One region of the Streptomyces sp. RLB3-17 genome, then DNA from elsewhere that is predicted to be linked to it. Evidence: riboswitches for the same ligand, from Rfam matches in the RefSeq annotation. Region 1 holds a riboswitch; the other holds the start of a gene.
What was found. Region 1 has a riboswitch for glycine ahead of gcvP (aminomethyl-transferring glycine dehydrogenase). Riboswitches for the same ligand answer to the same signal wherever they lie in the genome.

Region 1 (5,650 bases):
TGCAGCGGGTGGTTCGGCAGGTACGGCGCCAGGTGCGCGCGTACGCCGACCGGGCCCACGCCCGGACCGCCGCCGCCGTGCGGGATGCAGAACGTCTTGTGCAGGTTCAGGTGGGAGACGTCACCGCCGAAGTGGCCCGGCTTGGCGAGGCCCACCAGCGCATTGAGGTTGGCGCCGTCGACGTACACCTGCCCGCCGGCCTCGTGCACCTGCGCGCAGATGTCGGCGACATGCTCCTCGAACACACCGTGCGTCGAGGGGTACGTGATCATCAGCACCGCGAGCTGGTCGCGGTGCTGCTCGATCTTCGCGCGCAGGTCCTCGACGTCGATCTCGCCGTCCTCGGCGGTCTTCACGACGACGACCTTCATGCCGGCCATCACGGCACTCGCGGCGTTCGTGCCGTGCGCGGAGGACGGGATCAGGCAGACCGTGCGCTGGTCATCGCCGTTGGCCCGGTGGTAGCCGCGGACGGCCAGCAGCCCGGCCAGCTCGCCCTGGGAGCCCGCGTTCGGCTGGAGCGACACCTTGTCGTACCCGGTGACCTCGGCGAGCCGCTCCTCCAGCTCCTGGATGAGGGTGAGATAGCCCTGCGCCTGCTCGGCGGGCACGAAGGGGTGCAGCTGGCCGAACTCGGGCCAGGTGACCGGCTCCATCTCGGTGGTCGCGTTGAGCTTCATGGTGCAGGAGCCCAGCGGGATCATGCCGCGGTCGAGCGCGTAGTCACGGTCGGACAGCTTGCGCAGGTAGCGCAGCATCGCGGTCTCGGAGCGGTACTGGTGGAAGACCGGGTGCGTGAGGTAGTCGTCGGTGCGCAGCAGCGCCGCGGGCAGCGTGTCCTCGGCGACGGCGTCCAGGGCCTCGATGTCACCGTCGACGCCGAACGCGGTCCAGACGGCGCCCACCTGCTTGCGGGCGGTGGTCTCGTCGCAGGCGATCGACACGTGGTCGGCGTCGACGAGGTGGAGGTTGACGCCTCCGTTGCGCGCGCCCGCCACGACCTCGGCGGCCCGGCCCGGCACCCGCGCGGTCAGCGTGTCGAAGTAGGCGCCGTGCACGACCTCGACCCCGCCGGCCGTCAGGCCCGCGGCGAGGATCGTGGCGTACCGGTGCGTACGCCGCGCGATGGTCCGCAGGCCCTCGGGGCCGTGGTAGACGGCGTACATGCCGGCCATCACCGCGAGCAACACCTGCGCCGTACAGATGTTGCTGGTCGCCTTCTCACGGCGGATGTGCTGCTCCCGCGTCTGCAGGGCGAGCCGGTACGCCTTGTGTCCGTCGGCGTCCACGGAGACGCCCACCAGCCGGCCGGGCAGGCTGCGCGCGAACGTCTCACGCACCGCCATGTATCCGGCGTGCGGACCGCCGAAGCCCATCGGCACGCCGAAGCGCTGGGTCGTACCGATCGCGATGTCGGCGCCGAGCTCACCGGGCGGGGCGAGCAGCGTGAGGGCGAGCAGGTCGGCGGCGACCGTGACGACCGCGCCGAGCTCGTGCGCCTGCTCGATGACGGGCTTCAGGTCGCGCACGGCACCGGAGGCGCCCGGGTACTGGATCAGTACACCGTTGATCTCACGCCCGGCGATCTCGGCCGGGATGCCCTCGCTCAGGTCGGCGACGACGATCTCGACGCCGGTCGGCTCCGCGCGGGTCTCGATGACGGCGACGGTCTGCGGCAGGGTGTCCGCGTCGACCAGGAAGAGGCCCTTCTTGTTCTTGCCCATGCGCCGGGACAGCGCCATCGCCTCGGCGGCGGCGGTGCCCTCGTCGAGCAGCGAGGCGCCGGAGGTGGGCAGCCCGGTCAGCTCGGCGACGACGGTCTGGAAGTTCAGCAGCGCTTCGAGCCGCCCCTGGGAGATCTCCGGCTGGTACGGCGTGTACGCGGTGTACCAGGCCGGGTTCTCCATGACGTTGCGCAGGATCACCGGCGGCGTGAACGTGCCGTAGTAGCCGAGGCCGATCATCGAGTCGAGCACCTGGTTGCGGTCCGCGAGGGAGCGCAGCTCGGCCAGTACCTCGGCCTCGGTGCGCGCGCCCGGCAGCTCCAGCGCCTCGGCGTTCTTGATGACGTCCGGCACAGCGGCGGCCGTCAGCTCGTCGAGCGAGCCGTACCCGACCTGCGCGAGCATCTTGGCCCGCGCCTCGGGGTCGGGCCCGATGTGGCGCTGCTCGAAGGGGATTCCCTGTTCGAGCTCGGAGAGCGGAATGCGATGGGCGGTCATTGCGGAGGCCTCCTGGTCTGACACGACCTTCGAGGGGCACCACGGCGCGGGTACCCCGACGGCCTCCCCCTCTGTCATCTCAACCTGAGAGCTTCACCGGCCCGCCCGCTCGCTGCGACCCGGCTTTCACCGTCGGTGAGGGCGGAGGCCTTCGACACCCGCCCTGCTTTCCAGAGTGACCTCGTCCGTGCGGTACGTGTGCCTGAGAGATTCCGGGGAGGATTTGCTCCTTCGGCGCCTCCGATGATGTCTGGAGGACTCTCCCGCACGGGGTCAGCAGCCGCTTGCCAGCCTACCAGCGAGGACAACGCACGAGCTTTCGAGTGGCCACCTTCACGAATGTGCTCTTTTGTAGTGCTTACGGATGAGTTGCTAGCGAGTGGAGGGACCGTGCAGACCGACATCGATCCGCGCAACCTGATCGGCCGCAAGGCGCTCGACCGCAACGGCGCCAAGATCGGCACGGTCGACGAGGTCTATCTCGACGACGCGACCGGCGTCCCGGAGTGGGCCGCCATACGGACAGGCCTGTTCAGCAGGGACGCCTTCGTCCCCCTGGAGCCCAGCGAAGTCGTCGAGGGCACGCTGCGTGTCCCCTTCGACCACGCCCTGATCAAGGACGCCCCCGACTTCGGCGTGGGCCGCCACCTCTCCCCCGAACAGGAACTCCAGCTCTACCACCACTACGGCCTGGACGTGACACCCCCGCCCCCGCCCCCGGACCGCGACTTCGGCCGCCTGGCAGGCACGGACGAGGGTTGACTTCTCTGGATGGGGCCCAGCCGACGCGCCCCTTCAGGGGCGCGGGGAACTGCGCGACCAGCCACACACCGCCCGCAGCGCAAAGCCGACTTCACCCCCCACGGCGATCGCACACGGCCCCCCTCACCAACGGCAACGGATCAGCCAACTCCAACGCCACATCATCCGTACGAAACGTCCGCACACGCCCCGGCTCGGAGTAAGGCGTCTCGAACCGCACGGTCACCCTCCCGAGCCCGCTCCCCTGCACCCATCCGTGCCCGTACTCCACATGCCGCACGTCATGCCCCGCAGGCCACCGCCGCTCGGCAGGCGGCGCCTGCTCGGCGGCCACTTCCTCCGCCCCCTGCTCGTCCGGATGCTCCAGCACCGCCGACTCCCCCGCGGCGGCCTCGGCCTCCGCCAGCGCCTGAGCCTGGGCCTGGGCGAACAGGTCCTCCTGCGTGTAGTCGGCGAGCCCCGAGACGCCGACCCCCAGCAACCGCACGCCCCCGGTCGTGTCCACCGCCTCCAGAAGCCGCGCGGCAGCCTCCCGTACGACGCCAGGGTCGTCCGTCGGCCCCCGCAGCGTCTCGGACCGGGTCAGTGTCGAGAAGTCGTACCTCCGCACCTTCAGCACGATGGTCCGCCCGGACAGCCCCGCATCCCGCAACCGCCGCACACACCGGTCGGCGAGCCGCTGCACCTCCAGGCCGACGCGCATCCGGTCGTGGATGTCCACGTCGTACGTGTCCTCCACCGACACGGACTTCGTCTCCCGCTCGGCCACCACGGGCCGCTCGTCGTGCGCCAGCGCCATCGCGTACAGCGCGTGCCCGTGTGCCTTCCCCACCAGCCGTACGAGTTCGTCCTCGCCCGCCTCGGCGATCTCGTCGACCGTGGTGATCCCGGCCCGGCGCAGATGGTCCCCGGTGGCGGGCCCGACGCCCGGCAGCGTCCGCACCGACATCGGCCCCAGCAGCGCGCGCTCCGTCCCGGGTTCTATGACCACGAGACCGTCGGGCTTCGCCTGCTCCGAAGCGATCTTGGCGAGCATCTTGGACGCGGCGAGCCCCACCGAACCCGTCAGCCCCGTGACGGCCCGGATGTCCGCGCGCAGCTTCGCCCCGGCCAGCCGCGCGGAAGCCTCGTCCCAGGCCGCCGCCCCCGCCTCCAGATCGACGAACGCCTCGTCCAGGCTCAGCGGCTCCACCAGCGGCGACAGCGCCCCCAGCAGCCCCATCACCTGCTCGCTGACCTCCCGGTAGAGCGTGAAGCGGGGCACGAGATACGCGGCGTTCGGCGCCAGCCGCCGTGCCTGGGCCATGGGCATCGCCGAGTGCACCCCGAAGACCCGTGCCTCGTACGAGGCGGTCGCGACGACTCCGCGAGGTCCGAGCCCGCCCACGACGACGGCCTTCCCGCGCAGGCTCGGCTTGGCTGCCTGCTCCGCCGAGGCGAAGAAGGCATCCATGTCGAGATGCAGGATCGTGGGCGCGGTTCTCACATGTCCGATGCTGCCCTACGCCACTGACAATGCCTCCGCGGACCTCAGACGGCCCGATTGCGCCGGCGCGCCAGCTCGTCCGTCGGGTTGTGCCCGACGAGCGTCTCGCCCGTGTCCACACGCTCCCCGTGCAACTGCGAGAGCGCGCTCTCGACGTCCCGCCACACCACGCCCACGGCGATCCCGAAGACGCCCTGACCGCCCTGCAACAGAGCGTGGACCTCGTCGGGCGAGGAGCATTCGTAGACGGTCGCGCCGTCGCTCATCAGCGTCATCCGCTCCAGGTCCCGGAAGCCGCGTTCCCTGAGGTGCTGGACCGTGGTGCGGATGTTCTGCAACGACACTCCCGTGTCGAGGAACCGCTTCACGATCTTCAGGACGACGACATCCCGGAAGCTGTAGAGCCGCTGGGTCCCCGACCCGTAGGCGGGCCGCACGCTCGGTTCGACCAGACCTGTCCTCGCCCAGTAGTCCAGCTGTCGGTAGGTGATGCCCGCGGCGGCACACGCCGTAGGACCGCGGTAGCCGATCTCCTCGGCAGCCGCCCCACCCTCACCGGACTCACCGGACACCGCTGTCGGCCGCTGCGGAACGTGATCGGCCGCGCTGCCGTGAAGCGGGTACGGGCCGCTCTCCCCCAGACTTCGTCCGGGGGCACCCCCAGCCGTACCGTCGCCGCTGCTTCTCACGCCGACCTCCGTCCTTGACCTGCCCTCTCGACGGTAGGCAGTCACCGGGGGTGCGTCAACGATCGCCACACTCGGCACGCCGAGTGATAATCACCCTAGGAGTGGTTTCCCGTGTCCCACCGCGGGGAAAGGCTAGCCGAATGCTCTCGGAGCGGGCCGCAGCGCGCCACACGGGCCACGGGCAATTGCCGCCCCGGCGACCTGCGATCCAGCGGCTTACTCGATCCTTCGGCCTGCCAGGGGTGGGCGCCACGGCCGACTCCCGAGCCCGGGCGTCCGACCGCCCACCCGCGGGCGATCGGTCCCCTCACTGGCTGTTGGTCCCGAAGTCCTCGGGCGAGATCTGGTCGAGGAACTCGCGGAACTTCTCCACCTCGTCCTCCTGCTCGTCCGGGATCGCGATGCCGGCGTCGTCGAGCACACCGTCACTGCCGTAGATCGGCGTTCCGGTACGCAGCGCCAGCGCTATGGCGTCGGACGGACGGGCACTG
Region 2 (5,650 bases), 5.2 Mb from region 1:
CGTAACGCCCGGGCGTCACCTGGCGCAGCATGTGCTCGACCTGACCGGCCGCGGCCGTGCCCGACGCGCTCACCTTCAACCGCCCCTTCGCGAAGAAATCATGACGTCGACCAACACCTCGGCCGAACCCCGGCCGAGCCATGGAACCAGCTTAAGCGGCGAATGCGCTCCGCCGGGGAAGCCGTTGGGAGCTCGGGGCTCGCTGCGTTTGGGCCGCGGCACGTCCGTTGTGGCTGCTCGCACAGTTCCCCGCGCCCCTGACGGGGCGCTTCTACTGGCCTTGCTGATAAAAGGGCCGTACCTGGGCTCGCATCCAGTCGGCCACCGGGTCCTGGGCGACGTCGAGGAGGACGAGGTTCACCGGCCACTTGACCGCGACGCGGGCGAGGGCACGGGAGAGGGCGTCCATGGGGAGTGCCCGGAGGTCTCCCTCCCACACGGAGAGTTCGACCCCGACGAACATGACCGGGTCGTCGCCCTCGATGCTGGCCAGACAGCGGCGGGCGGTCAGGACGACTCCCGTCGCCGCGAACTCGGCCGAGGCGGCGGCGAAGAAGTCCACCGGGTCGTCCTGCCAGTCGGGCTCGTAGAGTTTCACCCGGCCACCGCTCGTGGGCCCGTCCAGCGGGGTGCGCCCGGTCCGGCACAGCTCGGCGACCGCGAGGGGCGGCAGCGGCACACCGACCACCCCGTCCGGGTTGATCGCGATGCCGACCTGCGGGGGCAGCCCGCGGGCGAACTCGACCGCGGGCGCGATCGTGTACGCCAGATGGCCGCCGGCGACCTGGCGGAACTGCTCCTCGGAGCTGAAGACCGGCACGTACGCCTGGCCCTCGATCTCCAGGGTGGGCAGGTCGAGGGATCCCGCGTGCGGTCCGCCGCCGTTGGGCAGCGGCACCCAGACGAAGCTGCGGCCGAGGACCTCGACGATGCGGCCGCCGGCCGAGGGCACTCCGAGGGACGCGGAGAGCACCTCCTCCAGTTCGTTGCCCGGCCAGCCGCCGTGCGAGTGGGGGTGGGGGCCGGGTTGCGGGTACGCCGGTGCCGAGAAGTCCGGGAAGTCGGGGATGTCCATCTGTCTACCTGTCTACCGCCTGCGGTGAACCACTGTTCTGGTGTTCTGGCTGGAAAGGTTAGTGGGCCCATATGACTTCCCGACCGCTCTCGGCCACTCGCGGCCGTTTCTCAGTCACCGAAGCCGATCCGCCGCAGTACGTCCGCCGCGTCCCGGTCGAGGAGCACCGCCGAGCCGCAGCCCTCCGGCAGGTCGCCGCGCTCGACAGAGCGCAGCAGTCGGGCGACCGCGCCCCGGTGACGGGCGAACGCGTACCGCGACACGCCCCGGCCGCGCTCGCGCTGGCCCTCCAGCGCCGTGCCGGGCGTGACGTCGAGCAGCAGCAGGTGGAGGGTGCCGCCACGGCGCTGGGCCTCGCGGGCGAGCCAGCGGCGCACCCAGGCCTGCGTACCGCAGTCGTGCACGACGAGCCCGGCGCCGGAGCGCAGGGAGCGGCGCAGGCCCGCGTAGTGCGCGAGGCGGACGAGGGGCCGGTAGACGGCGTACGGCAGCCGGCCGCCCGTCCACTCGTCCCAGCGGTCCCGGGTGTCCTGGGAGTCGATGCGCGGGCCCTCGACGGCGCGGCGCATCAGGGTCGACTTGCCGCTGCCCGGCAACCCGGTGACCACGACGACGTCGGGCGCCGCGAAGTGCAGACCGTGCGGAGAGTGTCCCGCGCGCTCCCTGAGGTCCCGGACGACGGCTGTCGGCAGCGCTCCGCACGCCTCCCGGGTCCTGGCCGGGGCACCGGGCTGCTCGGGCAGCGCGAGGCCCGAGGTCGTGGCGTACGCCGTGGTCCTGTTCACCGTGATCGTCCTCCCCTTGGGTGTGGAGTCCCATCCCCGTCGAGTGTAAAGAGAAGGTAATGCGCGGTGTCTCTCGTTTCCGTACGCGGACTGCCACAGGCCGGTTACAGATGCGGACTGCCGTGATCGGACGGCGCGTGCGATGATGTGCCCGCCAACTGCATACCGGCCGCTTGAATCCGCGCGGGAGAGTTCCGGGGACCTTCGGGTACCCGGGCGCCGAAGGAGCAAGTCCCTCCCTTGAATCTCTCAGGCCCCGTTACCGCGCGGGCGAGGCACATCTGAAAAGCGGGCCGCTGTCCAGTGGCTCCACCCAAGGTGCAAGTCAGGACCTCCGTTCGCGGGGTCGTGATGAACCTCTCAGGTTCCGATGACAGATGGGGAGGAACGACCTCGCCGTCATGCCTTGGGAGCCCCACCGATGAGCAGTAACGCACCCCGTCTCACCGCGCTCGATGCCCTGCATCGCTCGCTCGGCGCGACGATGACCGACTTCGCGGGCTGGGACATGCCCCTGCGCTACGGCTCCGAGCGCGACGAGCACCTCGCCGTGCGCACCCGGGCCGGCCTCTTCGACCTGTCGCACATGGGCGAGATCACGGTCACCGGGCCGCAGGCCGCCGGCCTGCTCAACCACGCGCTGGTCGGCAACATCGCCTCCGTCGGCGTCGGCCGCGCCCGCTACACGATGATCTGCCGGGAGGACGGCGGCATCCTGGACGACCTGATCGTCTACCGACTGGCCGAGAACGAGTACATGGTCGTCGCGAACGCCTCCAACGCCCAGGTGGTGCTGGACGCGCTCGCCGAGCGTGCCGCCGGCTTCGACGCCCTCGTGCGCGACGACCGGGACGCGTACGCGCTGATCGCCGTGCAGGGCCCCGAGTCCCCCGGCATCCTCAAGTCGCTGACCGACGCCGACCTGGACGGGCTGAAGTACTACGCCGGTCTGCCGGGCACCGTCGCGGGCGTCCCGGCGCTGATCGCCCGCACGGGCTACACGGGCGAGGACGGCTTCGAGCTGTTCGTGGCCCCGTCCGACGCCGAGAAGCTGTGGCAGGCGCTGACGGACGCGGGCGCGCCCGTCGGGCTCGTCCCCTGCGGCCTCTCCTGCCGCGACACGCTGCGCCTGGAGGCGGGCATGCCGCTGTACGGGCACGAGCTGACCACCTCGCTCACCCCCTTCGACGCGGGGCTCGGGCGGGTCGTGAAGTTCGAGAAGGAGGGGGACTTCGTGGGACGTGCCGCGCTCCAGGAGGCCGCCTCCCGCGCCGAGGAGAACCCCCCGCGGGTACTCGTCGGGCTCGTCGCCGAGGGCCGTCGCGTGCCGCGCGCCGGGTACCCGGTCGTCGCCGACGGCAAGGTGATCGGCGAGGTCACCTCCGGCGCGCCCTCCCCCACGCTGGGCAAGCCGATCGCGATGGCGTACGTCGACGCCGCGCACGCCGCTCCGGGCACGGCCGGGGTCGGCGTGGACATCCGGGGCAGCCATGAGCCGTACGAGGTCGTGGCGCTGCCGTTCTACAAGCGCCAGAAGTAGCCTCGGGGCCGAAAGGGCCCCGTCCAGCGCGCCCACGTGACGCACGCCGCTGTGTCACGTCTCGTATCCCAAGACCACTCGGTCATCCCGTTCATCCGCACTCCCCCGCGTACAGGAGAATTCAGGCCATGAGCAACCCCCAGCAGCTGCGCTACAGCAAGGAGCACGAGTGGCTGTCGGTCGCCGAGGACGGCGTCTCGACGGTCGGCATCACCGAGTTCGCGGCCAACGCGCTCGGCGATGTCGTCTACGCCCAGCTTCCGGAGGTCGGTGACACGGTGACCGCGGGCGAGACCTGCGGCGAGCTGGAGTCGACCAAGTCGGTCAGCGACCTGTACGCGCCGGTCACCGGCGAGGTCGTGGAGGCCAACCAGGACGTGGTCGACGACCCGTCGCTGGTGAACTCCGCCCCCTTCGAGGGCGGCTGGCTGTTCAAGGTACGCGTCACGGACGAGCCGGCCGACCTGCTCTCCGCCGACGAGTACACCGAGTTCTCCGGCTCTTAAGGACTTCTGACTGATGTCGCTTCTGAACACCCCCCTGCACGAGCTGGACCCGGACGTCGCCGCCGCCGTCGACGCCGAGCTGCACCGCCAGCAGTCCACCCTGGAGATGATCGCCTCGGAGAACTTCGCTCCGGTCGCGGTCATGGAGGCCCAGGGCTCGGTCCTGACCAACAAGTACGCCGAGGGCTACCCGGGCCGCCGCTACTACGGCGGCTGCGAGCACGTCGACGTGGTCGAGCAGATCGCCATCGACCGCGTCAAGGCGCTCTTCGGCGCCGAGCACGCGAACGTGCAGCCCCACTCGGGCGCCCAGGCCAACGCGGCGGCGATGTTCGCGCTGCTGAAGCCGGGCGACACGATCATGGGTCTGAACCTCGCGCACGGCGGGCACCTCACCCACGGCATGAAGATCAACTTCTCCGGCAAGCTGTACAACGTGGTCGCGTACCACGTGAACGACGAGACCGGCCAGGTCGACATGGACGAGGTCGAGCGCCTCGCCAAGGAGTCCAGGCCGCAGCTGATCGTGGCGGGCTGGTCGGCCTACCCGCGTCAGCTGGACTTCGCCGCGTTCCGCCGGATCGCGGACGAGGTCGGCGCGTACCTGATGGTCGACATGGCGCACTTCGCGGGCCTCGTGGCCGCGGGCCTGCACCCGAACCCGGTGCCGCACGCCCACGTGGTCACGACCACGACCCACAAGACGCTGGGCGGCCCGCGCGGTGGCGTGATCCTGTCCACCGCCGAGCTGGCGAAGAAGATCAACTCCGCGGTCTTCCCCGGTCAGCAGGGCGGTCCGCTGGAGCACGTGATCGCCGCGAAGGCCGTCTCCTTCAAGGTCGCCGCCTCCGACGACTTCAAGGAGCGCCAGCAGCGCACGCTGGACGGCGCGCGGATCCTGGCCGAGCGCCTGGTCCAGGACGACGTCAAGGCCGTGGGCGTGGACGTCCTGTCCGGGGGCACGGACGTGCACCTGGTCCTGGTCGACCTGCGCAACTCCGAGCTGGACGGTCAGCAGGCCGAGGACCGTCTCCACGAGGTCGGCATCACGGTCAACCGCAACGCCATCCCGAACGACCCGCGCCCCCCGATGGTCACGTCCGGCCTGCGCATCGGCACGCCCGCCCTCGCCACCCGCGGCTTCCAGGCCGAGGACTTCACCGAGGTCGCGGACATCATCGCCGAGGCGCTGAAGCCCTCCTACGACGCGGAGTCCCTGAAGACCCGCGTGTCCGCCCTGGCCGACAAGCACCCGCTGTACCCCGGCCTGAAGTAGTACCGCCTGAAGCAGTACGACCTGAAGTAGTACAGAACCAGTTCCTGCGAAAGTTCACTTTCGTACAGAAATTCGCATGGAACGTACGATTCACCGGGACGCCGCGCACACTGGAACCGGAGGTGTGCGCGGCGCCCGCCCCCATGCACCACCCCCGTTGTGAGGAGTCCCCGTGGCCATCTCGGTCTTCGACCTGTTCTCGATCGGCATAGGCCCATCAAGCTCCCACACGGTGGGCCCGATGCGTGCGGCGCGCATGTTCGCCCGCCGGCTGCGCAACGAGGAGCTGCTGGACTCGGTGGTCTCCGTCCGGGCCGAGCTGTACGGCTCCCTGGGCGCGACCGGTCACGGCCACGGCACCCCCAAGGCGGTGCTGCTGGGCCTGGAGGGCGCGTCGCCGCGAACCGTGGACGTGGAGGGCGCCGACGACCGCGTGGAGCAGATCAAGTCGTCGGGCCGCCTCTCGCT

Region 2: linked by a shared signal. The riboswitch ahead of gcvT (glycine cleavage system aminomethyltransferase GcvT) and the one ahead of gcvP (aminomethyl-transferring glycine dehydrogenase) in region 1 are both predicted to bind glycine.

The regions. Positions count from the first base shown of each region.
Region 1 covers NZ_CP041610.2:2,524,952-2,530,601, forward strand. The annotation lists gene gcvP (aminomethyl-transferring glycine dehydrogenase) at 1-2,222, opposite strand, end outside; glycine riboswitch at 2,403-2,498, opposite strand; gene FNV62_RS11880 (PRC-barrel domain-containing protein) at 2,613-2,984, shown strand; gene FNV62_RS11885 (DNA polymerase IV) at 3,076-4,470, opposite strand; gene FNV62_RS11890 (MerR family transcriptional regulator) at 4,515-5,159, opposite strand; gene FNV62_RS11895 (bifunctional nuclease family protein) at 5,467-5,650, opposite strand, start outside.
Region 2 covers NZ_CP041610.2:7,711,028-7,716,677, reverse strand. The annotation lists gene FNV62_RS34960 (enhanced serine sensitivity protein SseB C-terminal domain-containing protein) at 1-73, opposite strand, end outside; gene FNV62_RS34955 (enhanced serine sensitivity protein SseB) at 272-1,075, opposite strand; gene FNV62_RS34950 (AAA family ATPase) at 1,186-1,866, opposite strand; glycine riboswitch at 2,035-2,135, shown strand; gene gcvT (glycine cleavage system aminomethyltransferase GcvT) at 2,282-3,400, shown strand; gene gcvH (glycine cleavage system protein GcvH) at 3,529-3,906, shown strand; gene glyA (serine hydroxymethyltransferase) at 3,920-5,182, shown strand; gene FNV62_RS34930 (L-serine ammonia-lyase) at 5,355-5,650, shown strand, end outside.